2 regions of the Paenibacillus sp. 10L310 genome follow, and region 1 is predicted to be linked to the other one. Evidence: predicted binding sites of a transcription regulator. Region 1 holds the regulator's gene; the other holds the start of a gene.
The links. Region 1 encodes Rex, which represses fermentation and respiration genes when NADH is low (regulators of the CRP and FNR family bind a similar motif). Its sites were predicted from a motif close to TTGTGAAATATTTCACAA; they were not measured.
Positions count from the first base shown of each region.

Region 1 (8,022 bases):
TGGTGTAATCTCGGTGTATTGCTTGTTCTCCATCGCCTGAGCTACGGTGAACATCGCATCACCCCACCAACTTTCCAGTGCTTCACTGGAATGATCCACAACATCCAACTTTAGTGAGCGTGTTCCAATCAGGGTCTGTCCTTCTTTGTGAATATATTGTACCAGTCTGCCCAAATCAACATCAGGTTGCAGATCCAGTTTCAATTGTACGTCATTGCGGTTAATAGTTAATTGAACGTCATTGACTCCATCGTACTGGGTTACCATTTTTTCAATCGGATTCTGCACAGCCACCTGACGATATACAAACCAACCTCCAAACAACACAACGGCTGAAATGACGGCAGTTAAAGCAATAGGCAATACTTTTAGCTTCAAGTGAATTACCCCTCCCGGAATTTGGCCCAACCTACTGGCTTATTGGTATATACGAATATGTGCACATTGACTCCTGCGATAATTTTGACAGGTTTATTTGTTTTGAATGTAACTTTGAGTACATATCTGAGTATATCACATCGTATATACAATTTCGAAGGCGAAAATATGAATAAATTATTAATTTTAACTATTTAAATCAAATATGTTTACAGACAACACAAAGAACCGGTTCAGTCGGATATCCGTCTGCCGGTTCTTTCATTTCTTTAATTCTCTAGTTATCTCACTCTATCTTGTTCTAGCTGTTCGGGAGTGTGTAGACCAGGTCCACCTGTTCTCCGTTGCTAAAACGATAAAAGCGATAGTGGTTATGCGTACCGTCTTTATAATACACTTGCCACACATATATTCCATTCACAACTCCGGGCATGATTCGTTTAATCTCACCGGCAGGAACTTCAGAACTGAAGCGATTGCGTATCTGCGCTTCGGACATGCCATTCTGCAACAACTCACTGTGTACAGCGTTTGCACCCTTAACCGGTTGATTGTTTGCATCGAATTTAACCCAGACCATAACATCCTGGTTATCCTTGTTTTTGCCGATCAGGGTCCAGTAGATGTTGTCAGAGCCTTCTTTGTCTCCCCAGATGTACTTGCGCAATTCATCATAGGATGTAATGCCCAGTTGCTCCTGTGCTGCTTGTATGGCGAGCGCTTCTTCCTTGCGTTGGTCCTGCGTGACATGGACGTAATAACGCTGAAGTCCAAACAGAATCAGAACCAGTGCAAGCAGCGAAATCCATATCCACTTCTTTTTTTTCTTCAAAAGCCGAACTTCCTTTCCCTATGATGCTGTCCTGCAATTAACGAGCAAGCAGACCATCAAATGCCAATTGAGACTCACGCAAAATGCGTTCTTCATCCAGTGTCAGACATTCGCCATGTTTCACCACTTGTTTCCCATCCACCCATACGTGCTCAACATCCTTGGCAGAAGCCGAATAGATTGTATGTGAGATCAGGTCTGTATGTGGATAGAAATGTGCCTGTTCAATGTCCAAGGCGATAAAGTCAGCCTTCATGCCGACCTGGAGTGCTCCGGTATTGTTCAAGAAGATGGATTTGGCACCGTATGACGTTCCGAGTAATAACGCTTCGCCTGCTGGCACTGCCGTCGGGTCACCAGATACACCTTTGTGAATCAATGCAGCCAGTCTCATTTCCTCGAACATATCCAGGTTGTTGTTGCTTGCCGGTCCGTCTGTTCCGAGTGACACGGTAACTCCTGCTTTCAGCAACGCAGGTACCCGCGCAACACCTGAAGCGAGTTTCAGGTTACTTCCCGGGTTATGGGATACAGCCACATCATGACGGGCCAGAATCTCAATCTCTTCGTCATTCAGATGCACCGCATGTGCAACCAGGGATGGACGAGAGAAAAAGCCCAGTTTCTCCAGATGTGCCACAGGACGCAGTCCATAATCAGCCACGTTCTGCTCGACTTCACGAAGCGTTTCCGACATATGTGTATGAAGGGGAAGGTTTAGGTCGTTCGCGACCTGCACAAGCTTCTCTATGTAGTCAGGAGGGCATGTATATGGTGCATGTGGCGAGATTACGGTTGTAATGCGACCATCTGCCTGTCCATTCCACTCACGCGCAAACGCAGCCGACTCCTCCAGCTTCCGCAATTGTTCTTCTTCCGAGCACAGCCCGATTACACCACGTGCCAGTGCTGCTCTAACGCCGGATTGCTCCACAACTTTGGCAACTTGATCCATGTGATCGTACATGTCCAGGAAAGCTGTAGTTCCGCCTTTCAACATTTCAAGCACCGATAGCGAAGTTCCCCAATATACGTCTTCTGAAGTCATTTTCGCTTCCATCGGCCACATTTTTTCCTGCAACCATACTTGCAATGCAAGATCGTCTCCGTGCCCTCTGAGCAACGACATCGCTGCATGACCATGCGTATTGATCAGACCCGGCAGGAAGAACAGTCCTTTTCCATCCACTTTGGTACAATTTTTGTCTTCATCCGGCAATGTCTCACCAATATGCACAATCTTGTCATTCTCAACAACCATGTATCCGTGGACCACGTTCCATGTTGTGCCGCCTTCATTAACGGCAAATTTGCCGTTGTGAATTACCCATCTATTTGTTGTCATCTTCCTCGTCGTCCTTTCCAGTCTCCAAGTAATAGGCCAAACTAAGCAGATCCGTTGTAAAGTCAGCATGGTGAATGCGGATATGCGGCGGTGTTTTTAGAATGGTTGGTGCAAAATTAAGGATCGCTTCAATTCCTGATTCAATAAGCTGATCGGCTACATTTTGGGCTTCCGTATCCGGAACCGTGATAATTCCGATGCGAATGTTTTCCATTTTAACCGCTTCCGTCAATTCATCCATTGGTTTTACCGTCAAACTGTTGATTTGACTACCTATCTTCGGTCCATATGCATCAAATACAGCAACAATCTTCATGTTGTCTTTCAGATATGCGTTGTAGTTGGACAAGGCTTGACCGAGGTTACCCGCTCCTACCAGAGCTACATTAATTTGCTGATCGATTTTGAGAATGTGACGAATTTTCTCGATCAAATAGGATACATCATACCCGATCCCTTTACGACCAAAATCACCGAAGTAAGCCAGGTCTTTACGAATTTGGGCCGGATTCAGATCCAGCCTCTGTCCAAGCTCTTGAGAAGAAACAGTAGCCACCTCACGCTGATGCAACTCGTTCAAATAACGCAAGTAAACAGGCAGACGTCGTACCACCGCTTCTGAAATTTTATCCGATTTCATTCTTGCTCCCCCTTACCAAGGCCGCGATAAAATAATAGATGAAAAGATGAGCATTCTGTATAAAACTCAAAGATAAACGTGACATTTTATACAGAATGCTCCTTGTAATTTAGGTTATAAGTTCTTACGTGCAACTGCTTTAATCGGATACGGAAATATCTAATAAAGTTTAACGCCAAACGATAGTGTCATGCAATGATATAACGAACAAAACAACCATTATTTTTGTTCATTAGCAGGTTTTTCCAACCACTCAGTAATTCGTGGAACCATTTGCTCCGTGAGCATATGCTCCATTTTGGGACCAGGTAATGAATACAAAAAGAATTTACCATAATACGCTTCAATCACCCGTGTATCATAAACAATGACAATTCCTCTGTCCTTTGCTGTACGTACCAATCGGCCAAATCCCTGCTTGAAACGAATGACCGCTTGTGGCACGGACAGTTTCATGAACGGATTTTTCTTCTGTTCCTGGAGCAACTCACTCTTGGCTTCCACCAACGGATGATTCGGTGGCTGGAAAGGCAGTCGCACAATAGCGAGACAAGTTAACGCCTCTCCCGGGATATCTACACCCTCCCAGAAGCTACTTGTGCCCAGAAGTACCGTTGCTTTGGCATCTTGAAACCTGCGAGTCAATTTGGAACGACTTCCACTGTCAACGCCTTGCCCAAGCAACGAGATGTCGTTGCCAGACAGTGCCTCCTTCAGCGGATCATAGACCTGTCGCAACATCTTGTATGAAGTAAACAGAACCATCATGCGTCCACGCGTAGCAATTGCCGTCTCTGCGAGTGATTGCACCAGCATATTAACAAAGTGCGCATCACCCACACTTCCCTTCACACTTGGGAAATCACGCGGAATCACCAGAAGTGCCTGATCGCGATAGTTGAAAGGTGATGGCAACATCGACGTTAATAGCCGATTGTTCTCGGCGGCTTCCTGCAAGCCAAGCTGTTCAATCATGAACTGGAATGACTTATCTACCGAAAGCGTAGCCGATGTAAGCACAACACTTTTCTTTTTATCAAAAAATAAATCCTTAAGTTGTGCACTCACATCTACAGGTACGGCATACAGCTGGAGAGATTTGCTGCGGAATTGGCCGCTGGCTTCCATCCAGTACACCGTTTTGGCGTCATCCATACGCATGAAGAAACGTAGATTCTCCTTCAATGTGGTCAGATCTTTCAGCAGTCCTGTAATGTCCGTGATCAGACTATCCGATTGATAATCATCCTGATCCTCTTTCACTTCAAGCAGCAATTTGTCCCCTTTGCGAACCAAATCGCCCAGAGTCACATAGATCTGGTTCTCCAGATCCTGCAACTCCTGCCATTTTGCAGGTTTCTGAGATGCTTTCAGACGCAGTGAAAATTGCCCCGTCTCTCCCGGTGAAGCATCACTTCGTTCAGGCAAGAGACCAAACAAGGCATCGCTCATACGATCCCACAGCTCCTTAACTTCAAGAGCGAGCGGGAACATCTGATCCACCATGGAGCCCCATTGCACCGAATTTTCATGCCCGGATAACTGCGAACGAAGCATAGGTAGCTGACCATTACGACTGTCTTTAAATAGGCGGGTCAGTGTATGAACCAAGGTGAAATATTTCATATGCATTCCAAGATGTTTACCAGCGACATCCTCCAGATGATGTGCCTCATCGATCACAAGACTCTCATAGGCTGGCAGCAGCTGATGCGCGGCTTTCACATCCGTAAATAATTTGGAGTGATTGGTGATTACGATATCAGACAACCCTGCTTCATGTTTGGCACGATGGTAGAAGCATTTACGGAACCATGGACAGGATCTTCCCAGACATGATTCGGATTCACTCTGTACGGTCTCCCAGAAGTCCCCTCCGCGTCCGCTAAGGTTAAGTTCCTCATCATCTCCGGTTTCGGTCTGCGTAAGCCAGACGATCATCTGAGCAGCTGTGAAATAATCCTCTTTCGGTGTGGCGAATTCACGTTTATTGATTTTGTGTTCAAATTTGCGCAGGCACAGGTAATGTCCACGTCCTTTGAATACAGCAGCCTTAAACGGGAACGGAACCACTTGAGTCAGCATCGGAATGTCCCGCTCTCTCAATTGCTCCTGCAGATTGATCGTATGCGTGCTAACCATAACTTTCTGTTCTTGCTTCACACTTTCGTAAATAGCAGGCAACAGATACCCTAGAGATTTACCGGTACCCGTTCCAGCTTCGATCAAGAGATGTTTCTCTTCATCCAGGGCTTGCCTTACACTGCTGAACATCTGAGTCTGCGCTTCACGCTCTTCGTAATGATCCAGCGTATCCTTCAGGTTCTCACGAACCTGGTCCATAAACTGTTCGAAGCTTACACCATCGAGGGGGTTAGCCTCCCGCTCATCGCGTGGTGCACCAATATCGGTCCAATCACTTACATTAAGAGCAAGCTGACGATAATAGGTATGTCCGTCCAGATCCTGAATCGGCTCTGCTTCCTTCTCACTGCGCATCCCGTCCAAGAACCAGCCCAAGTCACTGTCTTCTGGTGCAAACAGGTCACTGAGGCGCTGAATCGTTATGAGCGGTAATTCCTTTAACTCATCCAGACACTTGAGCAGCACATAGGCTGTTGCCAGTGCATCACTGTCTGCTTGGTGAGGGCGATCATGTTGAAATCCAAATTCGGAAGACACATAACCGAGTTGATAAGAACCCAGAGATGGGAATGTGATCTTCAGAAAATCAATCGTGTCCAGAATGCGGCCAGTGAACGGCAAATAACCGCAACGGTCAAGAGCATTCTGCAAAAAGTGAAAATCAAAAGCGACGTTGTGTCCGACAAGCACCACATCATTAAGTAGCGGAACCATCTCCATCATCATCTCTTCGAGTGAAGGAGCGTCCGCCACATCTTCATCGGTAATACCCGTTAACCCCGAAATAAACGGGGGAATCGGTACACCAGGGTTCACATAAGAACTATATATTTGAGTTATGCTGTAGTCATGATCTATGATGGCAAGTCCGGCCTGTATAATCTCACCGTCGGACTGCGTGCCGGTTGTTTCGAAATCCAATACGGCAAATTTCATTGCAATGTACGGTCCCTTCCATTCCAGTCTATGTTACAGCATAGCAAAAAAAAGGGGATTTGAAAATTAACTGACAAAAAAGCGGTGTCCCCGCCGCTATGCCAAAGGAGGGAACACCGTTTTTTTGTCGCCGAATTCCCGCTTAATGAAGGGTTGTCAGCTGATTAGCATATTGCAATTTCCCCCTGTTCAACCTGCAAGCTTCCATGTTGTACAGTGGTTCGGTCAATGTCGGGTCATACTGAAGGGCCTGTGCAAAGAGTGAACATGCAGCTTCGGGATTCGCAAGCTTGACTTGAATACAGCCCAGGGCGTTACACACAAGCCCTTTCAAGCGAGGTGAACCTTTAAGGTACATGATCTGCTGTAAATGTGTTCCGGCTTCCGCCATTTGTTCCAGATTCAGATACGCCAGCGCCAGGTAAAAACGAGTTAATGCACTCTCCGGATGGTCGGTCACAACCCGGGAGAATTGCATGATCGCCTGCGGATACATCTGTAATTTGAAATAACCCTGACCTCGACTGAAACATTCCAGATGGAGTTCAGGCAGAGCGGTAACAGCTTCCTGTTCCGGTTCAAGGGAAGCAGGCTTATCCATCTCTCGCTCCCTCACCTGGCTCATCTTTTCTTCAAACATCAGCCATTCATCCAGCATTCCGTCACTCATCCGCTTAAGCAAGTTCCACTTTTGCAGCAATTCTTGTTTGTTCAGGCCTTCAGCGGAAGGATAGCTCTTGATAATTTCATCTAACATGTCGTTCATTTCTGCGAAAACATGCTGGAACATCGATGCATCCCCACCCTTGAAAAAATGGATTAGTGCAGTGACCTGTACTCATTTTTTGCTTCAAGGGCCGATTTCATTCTCCTTACCAGTCAATTACATAATTGTTGCGTGGACTTCCTGTTTCATCGTTTGTACAGGTTTATTCTGTCCATCTACAAATACAACGGTTGGTTTGTGAGTATTTGCCTCTTCTTGCGACATCATGGCGTAAGAAATGATAATGACGTTATCTCCAGGCTGTACCAGACGTGCAGCTGCGCCGTTAAGACATATGACCCCGCTTCCGCGTGGTCCTGGAATCACATATGTTTCCAGACGTGCACCATTGTTGTTGTTCACAATTTGCACTTTCTCGTTTTCCATCAAGTCGGATGTTTCCATCAAGTCTTCATCTATGGTAATACTACCCACATAGTTCAAGTTGGCTTCCGTTACCGTAGCCCGGTGAATTTTGGATTTCATCAGTGTTCTAAACATGGGACAGTACCTCCGATTTTTGCAACCTTATATTGTCAATCAATCTTGTTTTTCCGAATTTCACCGCAAGTGCAATGAGCAGATCGTCACGGCCTTGAACTTCTTCCTGATCTGTGAGCGGCTCCAGACTTGGAAAAGCCTGAATCTCGGCGTAGTCGATAACGGCAAGCGGTGAGTTTGCAATGTGCTCGCGCAGAATACGACGGATATCTGCGGCTGTAGTAGCTACACCTGTATCTGCGGCTTCCTGAGTTGCACGTAGTGCCTTCGATAGAACCAAGGCCTGTGTGCGCTGTTCTGGGTTAAGGTAGACGTTACGTGAACTGAGGGCAAGGCCATCCTCTTCGCGAACAATCGGACAGGGTACAATTTCTACGGGCATATTCAAATCATTCACCATCTGTTGAATGACCGCAACCTGCTGAGCGTCTTTCATTCCAAAAAATGCACGCTGTGGCTGTACGATGTTGAAGAGCTTG
Region 1 is NZ_JBFTKC010000003.1:526,131-534,152, forward strand. It holds gene AC1DE7_RS11365 (hypothetical protein) at 1-378, opposite strand, end outside; gene AC1DE7_RS11370 (DUF5590 domain-containing protein) at 680-1,210, opposite strand; gene AC1DE7_RS11375 (amidohydrolase) at 1,248-2,555, opposite strand; gene AC1DE7_RS11380 (redox-sensing transcriptional repressor Rex) at 2,542-3,195, opposite strand; gene dinG (ATP-dependent DNA helicase DinG) at 3,415-6,276, opposite strand; gene AC1DE7_RS11390 (tetratricopeptide repeat protein) at 6,419-7,042, opposite strand; gene panD (aspartate 1-decarboxylase) at 7,160-7,543, opposite strand; gene panC (pantoate--beta-alanine ligase) at 7,536-8,022, opposite strand, start outside.

Region 2 (8,022 bases), on a different contig from region 1:
AGCAGAACCAGGTCTGTGTGATCCAACAGATCGTGAATCCGTTCCGGTTCGTTAAATCCGTTGCTGTCCAGTGTCGTATGCAATCCCCAGCGCCGCTTCACTTCCTTGAAGATTTCGGCTACAAAGTGAGCCTGTAACGTTGGTTCTCCACCAGATATCGTGAGCCCGCCTCCGGAGCTGCGGTAGTAAGACAGGTAAGGCTCAATTTCAGCCAGTACCTCCTCAAGCGTCATTTCTTTTCCACCATCCAGCGCCCAAGTATCAGGGTTGTGGCAATATTGACATTTGAGTAGACATCCTTGCATAAAAAGCACAAAGCGGATGCCTGGGCCGTCAACCGTCCCGAAAGTTTCGAGTGAATGAATATGTCCGTTAACCATGCTGCCTCTTCCTTTCTGTATCCGCATCCGCTGTGCGTTTAATATGATTTGGAATACCTTGCTCTAGCGGTCTTCTACTAGCAAATTACTTACATCGAGCCATGGAACGTACGGTTGATGACATCCAACTGTTGTTCACGAGTCAGTTTAATGAAGTTAACGGCATATCCGGATACCCGTATAGTCAGTTGTGGATAGCTTTCCGGGTGATCCATCGCATCAATCAATTGCTGACGATCAAATACGTTAACGTTCAGGTGATGAGCGTTTTGACCGAAGTAACCATCCATCATCGCAGTCAGGTTGGATTTACGTGTAGTCTCCTCTTTACCCAATGCTTTTGGCACGATGGAGAAGGTATTGGAAATCCCGTCAAGACTGTGTTCATAAGGCAATTTGGCTACCGAGCCAAGGGATGCCAGTGCACCTTTTTTGTCACGACCATGCATTGGGTTTGCACCTGGAGCAAATGGTTCACCTGCTTTACGACCATCCGGTGTAGTCCCTGTTTTCTTACCATATACCACGTTGGAAGTGATCGTCAGAACGGATTGTGTTGGAACTGCGTTACGGTAAGCTTTGTGCTTGCGAATCATGCCCATAAAGTTCTCGACCAGTTCAACAGCAATGCTGTCTACGCTGTCTTCATTGTTACCGTAACAAGGGAAGTCTCCTTCGATTTCGAAATCAACAGCGATGCCTTGTTCGTTACGAATTGGTTTTACTTTGGCATATTTGATCGCACTCAGTGAATCTGCTGTAACCGACAGACCAGCGATACCGCAAGCCATCGTACGTACAATGTCACGGTCATGTAATGCCATTTCGATACGCTCATAACTGTATTTATCGTGCATGTAGTGAATGACGTTGAGGGTATTCATATACAGCTTAGCCAGCCACTCCATCATTGGTTTGAAGCGTTTCATAACCTCATTGTAATCCAGTACTTCGCTAGTGATGGCAGGATACTCAGGTCCAACTTGTGCTCCGGATTTCTCGTCACGACCACCGTTGATCGCATACAGGAGAGCTTTTGCCAGGTTGGCACGAGCGCCGAAGAATTGCATTTGTTTCCCGATCTTCATCGCCGACACACAGCAAGCAATACCGTAATCGTCACCGTAGATCGGACGCATCAGATCATCATTTTCATACTGGATTGAGCTGGTTTCGATGGATACTTTACTGCAATAATCTTTGAAAGCTTCTGGAAGTTTCGTTGACCAGAGAACAGTCAAGTTTGGTTCTGGTGCAGGACCCAGGTTGTGCAGTGTATGCAGGAAACGGAAGCTGTTTTTGGTTACGCGTGTTTCACCATTCACGGACATACCACCGATGGACTCAGTCACCCATGTTGGATCTCCACTGAACAGTTCGTTGTAATCCGGTGTACGCAGGAATTTGACAATCCGCAGTTTCATTACAAAATGGTCAACCAATTCCTGAGCCTGTTCTTCGGACAAAATCCCTTCTTGCAGGTCACGTTCAATGTAGATATCCAGGAAAGAAGATACACGTCCGAGTGACATCGCAGCACCGTTCTGTTCTTTGATCGCAGCCAGATAACCGAAGTACAACCATTGGAATGCTTCTTTTGCTGTTGTCGCTGGCAAGGAAATATCGAACCCGTGCATATCGCCCAATTGTTTCAATTCTTGCAATGCACGAATCTGTTCAGACAATTCTTCCCGCAGACGAATGACATCTTCATCAATAACATCAACTTCGAGTGCATTCAGTTCGCCTTTTTTGTTACGAATCAGGAAGTCTACCCCGTACAAAGCTACACGACGATAGTCACCGATGATCCGGCCACGGCCGTAAGCATCTGGCAGACCTGTAATAATTCCTGCTTTACGCGCTGCACGCATGTCGGAAGTATAAGCATCGAATACACCCTGGTTGTGTGTTTTGCGAATGTTTGTAAATATATCAATGACGCCCTGTGGCATTTCAAAGCCATATGCCTCACATGCGTCAATCATCATGCGAATTCCGCCTGTTGGTTGAATGGAACGTTTGAACGGAGCATCGGTCTGAACGCCGACAATCTGCTCTTTGGATTGATCCAGATAACCGGGTTGGTGAGAAATAATAGTACCTGGTGTGTTCACGTCAACGTCAAGGACACCGCCGTTATCCCGTTCTTTTTTGGTCAGATCAGATACGATCTCCCACAATTCTTTGGTATTCTGGGTTGCACCTGCGAGAAATGCTTCGTCACCGTAATACGGAGACAAGTTGTGTGCCAGAAAATCATTCACATCTACGGATTTGGTCCATGTTCCTTTGGTAAAGTTTCTCCAGCCTGTTTGTTGTTTGACATCTTTTTCAATCACCGACATCGTAATCCCTCCACTAATTTGGATTTCTGGACACATAACATCTTGCTTCATTCGTAGCATTGTGTGCCCAGAGCCGCGATTAATGTGAATTGTTTCACATAAACCGGAACATGTTCTCTCTACTTGGGAACCGGAACCGCGGGATGAATGTTTTTCTTACATTTTCAGTATACGACTTGGGGCTTTCATCATCTGTGATTTTTGTCACAAAGCCAGTGAACTAACTCACTCCACCTGCGCTATGTCCCATTGACCCCTGTAAATTCACACTTAGCCACTGCGCGGGCAGAACAACTTCCGATCGCTGTTATCCCCGGATTTTTTCAATTTTATATTTCAAAGGGGAAAATCCGGGGATAAAGGCGAACGCTCCGCTTCTTCAGTTTTTTCTGCCCACTCCGTTATTGTGTGAACATCTGGCTCAAACAGCCACGTCACGGATTCCGTGTAACCTCTCTAGAACCCTTTTGCTCCTCTATGCTCGGAGCAAACCAAATCTTAGAATACTCCTGAAAAACAGATGCTCGCTCTTCTGTTTTTCTGCCCACTCCGTTATTGTGTGAACATCTGGCTCAAACAGCCACGTCACGGATTCCGTGTAACCTCTATAGAACCCTTTTGCTCCTCTATGCTCGGAGCAAACCAAATCTTAAAATACTCCTGAAAAACAGAGGCTTCACTCTTCTGTTTTTCTGCCCACTCGTTATTGTGTGAAAGACGGCAATCGGGGCTCCCCTCTCGGGGAACCCTGATCTTCTTGCCGTAAGGCACGCTTCGTTCTAGATTTATTATTCAAACTTTCCGTAGAAAGCGTTGCGGTATACATCAGCCAGTTCAGTTACCAGCGGCAACTTCGGATTGGCAGTTGTACATTGGTCTTCGAAGGCACGGTCTGCCAGATAATCGACATGTGCTTCAAAGTCTTTGGCATCAAATCCGATTTCCTGGAACGATTCTTCAATACCCAAGATTTTGTTCAGGTTACGGATGGCATTGATGAGACTTGTTACGCCTTCTTCTGTTGTACGAGCAGGCAATCCCAAGATGCGGGCGATTTCGGCATACCGCTCATCCGCTACAAAGTGCGAATATTTCGGGAACGATGCAAATTTGGTCGGTTTTTTCGCGTTGTAACGAATGACGTGTGGCATCAGGATTGCATTGGTGCGTCCGTGTGCGGTGTGATACTGACCGCCCCATTTGTGCGCCAAGCTGTGGTTAATGCCCAGGAATGCGTTGGCAAATGCCATACCAGCAATCGTTGAAGCATTATGCATTTTCTCACGTGCCAGTTTATCGCCTTGCAGCGCAGATTGCTCCAGGTATTGGAACACCAGTTGAATGGCTTTGATCGCAAGTCCATCCGTGTAATCATTTGCCATAACAGATACATAAGCTTCAATCGCATGCGTCAGTACGTCCATACCTGTATCGGCAACGGCTGTTCTCGGCAGGGAGTATACAAACTCCGGATCGACAATCGCTACGTCTGGTGTCAGCTCATAGTCGGCCAATGGATATTTGGTGTTACCTTGATTTTTATCTGTGATAACCGCGAACGATGTCACTTCAGAACCTGTACCCGATGTGGTTGGGATCGCTACAAATTTCGCTTTTACGCCGAGACGTGGATATTTGTAGATCCGTTTGCGGATATCCATGAATTTTTGTTTCAGATCGTTGAAGTCCGTGTCCGGATATTCATAGAACAACCACATGGCTTTGGCAGCATCCATCGGTGATCCACCGCCGAGTGCGATAATGCAGTCTGGTTGGAAGCGGCGCATCATTTCGGTTCCGCGATCTACCGTTGTTGTGGATGGATCTGGCTCAACATCGGAGAACACTTCGATCGCTACTGGCATTTGGCGTTGACGCAGATAGTGTTCTACCTTTTCAACATATCCAAGCTTCACCATCATGGCATCCGTAATAATGGCCACACGTGTGATGTCAGGCATTTTGGCAAGATACTGTGTTGCTCCTTTTTCGAAGTAGACTTTGTTCGGCACTTTGAACCATTGCATATTCACGGTACGGCGAGCCACCCTTTTCACATTGATTAAGTTCACAGCGGTTACGTTGGAAGAAGTCGAGTTACGTCCGTATGATCCGCATCCCAGTGTCAATGACGGCATGTTTGTGTTGTAGATATCTCCGATGGCACCGTGTGTGGATGGTGAGTTCACAATAATCCGTCCAGTTTGCAGACGATCTGCGAATTTGCCAATCACTTCTTCATTTGTTGAATGGATAACCGAGGAGTGACCCATGCCGCCAAAAGCAACCACTTCTGCTGCACGTTCAATGCCCTCTGCTGCCGTTTTAACTTTGTAACAAGCCAGTACCGGGCTTAATTTCTCAGCCGACAATGGGAATTTAGTACCTACCCCTTCAATCTCGGCCACAAGAATTTTGGTGCCTGCTGGAACTTCAATACCGCACAATTTCGCAATGCTCACCGCAGATTGACCAACAATCGCCGGATTCACCGCACATTTCTCGGCATTAATCGCACCTGCTGTCAATTTTGCTGCTTCATCTTTGTTAACAAAGTAACAGCCATTTGCGATCATTTTTTTCTTCACTTGATCAAAGATCGGTTCTTCAATGATGACCGCTTGTTCAGAAGCACAGATCATGCCGTTATCGAAAGACTTGGACAGGATCAAATCCGTTACTGCCTGATTGATATCCGCGCTTTTCTCGATAAAGCAAGGTACGTTACCCGGTCCTACGCCCAGTGCAGGTTTACCACAGCTGTACGCTGCACGTACCATGCCTGATCCGCCTGTTGCCAGAATGAGAGCCACATCATTGTGATTCATCAGTTCGTTTGTACGATCCATGGAAGGATCATCAATCCACTGGATACAATCTGCTGGTGCACCATGTTTCACAGCCGCTTCCAGCAGGATTTTGGCAGCTTCCCGGCTACAATTCTGTGCAGATGGGTGAAAACCAAAGATGATCGGGTTACGCGTCTTGATGGAAATCAATGCTTTAAACATCGTCGTTGATGTTGGGTTGGTAACTGGTGTAATACCCATGATGATGCCGACCGGCTCCGCAATTTTCTGGAAGCTTTCATACTCGTTATCTTCAATCACACCTACGGTTTTATCGTACTTGATGCTGTGGTACACATATTCTGTTGCAAATATATTTTTGGTGATTTTATCCTCATACACTCCGCGGCCTGTTTCTTCTACGGCCATCTTGGCGAGCATCATGTGTTTATCCAGACCCGCAAGTGCCATCGCTTGCACAATCCGGTCAATCTGCTTCTGGTCCATCTTCATGAATGCGGCGTGTGCTTTATTCGCTTTGTCGATTAACGTTTGAATATACTGACCTGCTGTCGGTTCTTTTGCTGGGGCGACTTCGTTCTTTACAGCCATCTCCCTCATCCTCCTAAAGGTTCGTATTAGTTTGTCTCTCTCGTTTACATTCACATCGTAACATGACAATAAACTTAATTATGTGATTTTTTTCACAAAGTATAACAAATTTAATTTAAGTTTTGTAGTGTCCTTCATACGACCATTTTCACTTCCTATTTAAAATATAGAGCTGTAAAATTCATCCTCTCCATTAAAAGTGAATTTTATCACAATGTTTGAAATTTCGTCATTTTTGCCCCCTTTCCTTCCCCCTCAAACGGTAAGATTAGGTATATACTGAACTTAAAAATTGAACCACCGCAATTTGTACCGTCCTTCCTCCCGGCCGAGATGACCCTGATCAGGACGGCAACGGTTTGCGGCGAACCTCGGAGGCTACTGCTTACTACAGAAGGTCGTCCGATGGACATAAAGGGGAGATAGACTTATGAGAGAACTAACAACTGTACTGGAAAAGCGCGGTAATACTAACTGTTTCTCGGAAGCAAATTTCAACCATCTGCTGGTTACCATGAAAGATAGAACCTATCCGGAAGGTACACATCTGTACTGGGAAGGCGACATCTCTGACAAACTTTATTATATGAAACGGGGCCGTGCCCAGATCACCAAATCCACGGATGAAGGCAAGGAACTGATCATGTACATGTATCAATCCGGTGATATGATTGGGCAGGCTGATCCCTTCTTTGGCTCTAAACACAGCTTCTCAGCGGAAGTATTGGAGGACAGTGAGATCGGTGTACTGGAACATAAAGACCTGGAAATGTTAATCTGCCAGCATTGTGACTTCGCGATCGATTTTATGAAATGGATGGGCATCCACCACCGGTTGACACAGACCAAATTCCGGGATCTCATGTTATATGGCAAACCGGGTGCACTTTGCTCCACCCTCATTCGGTTGTCGAATTCGTATGGTGAGCCTCATGGAGAGCATGTCATTATTCACAAAAAAATTACCCACACGGACCTGTCCAATATGATTGGAGCCACTCGTGAAAGTGTAAACCGCATGTTAAGCGACCTGCGTAAGAAAGATGGGATTGAATATGACAATGGCATGATTGTCATCAAAGATCTGAAGATGCTGCAAGGCATCTGTCACTGTGAACTTTGCCCGAACGAGATCTGTCGTATTTAATATTTGACTATGCTGATCGGACCTTGTTTATATATTTAATGAAAAAAAGCCCAGTTCTCTAAAAAGAGATTGGGCTTCTTGGTATACTTAGGATGCATTGGTTAATTCAAGCTTTACCGCATCACGTGGATTCAATTTCATGTCCAGACCATTTTCCATTAATTCTTTGTCATTCACCATAATGACCCACCGCTCATTCATACGAGGCGTGACATTCTCGACCGAAACGACAAATTTGTTATTCTCCGACATTCTTACAATGCCGCTGGACTTCAACACATCACGAACTGTGCACTCTTGAACGTAGACGCCGGCATATTGACGATTAAGGGTTGGCATAATGTTTCCACCGCTAACCTTGAGTAACGTTGTCTGATATGCAACGCCATCCCCCCCACTGTCAGCGGCTTTCACGTAAATGATCACTTCATCTTTGGCATGAAGCTCCATGTCCCAATCTTCCTGTTCAATATCCTTGCCGTTTAATTTGACAGCCCAGCTAAGCGAAGAATCCAGAGAAACTTCACCGACGGATTGAATCCGCTTGCCATCTGCCGTAAAATCAACCAGTCCGCTATTGAGTAATGCTTTTTTGAGTGTCAAACCCTCACTAAAATCTCGCTTAATGGACTTTGTTGCATCAGGCAAAAACGTACTGCCATCTACAGCCACTGTGATTGTATTCGCTGTTTCTGTCTCTTTGACAATTGGCTGCTCAGAAGGCTGTGTCTCACTACAACCAGCCA
Region 2 is NZ_JBFTKC010000010.1:176,202-184,223, reverse strand. It holds gene pflA (pyruvate formate-lyase-activating protein) at 1-380, opposite strand, end outside; gene pflB (formate C-acetyltransferase) at 470-2,728, opposite strand; gene adhE (bifunctional acetaldehyde-CoA/alcohol dehydrogenase) at 3,517-6,129, opposite strand; gene AC1DE7_RS20840 (Crp/Fnr family transcriptional regulator) at 6,560-7,276, shown strand; gene AC1DE7_RS20835 (hypothetical protein) at 7,364-8,022, opposite strand, start outside.
Region 2: a site for Rex is predicted at 2,811-2,828, ahead of pflB (formate C-acetyltransferase). Genes of this name have one in related genera too.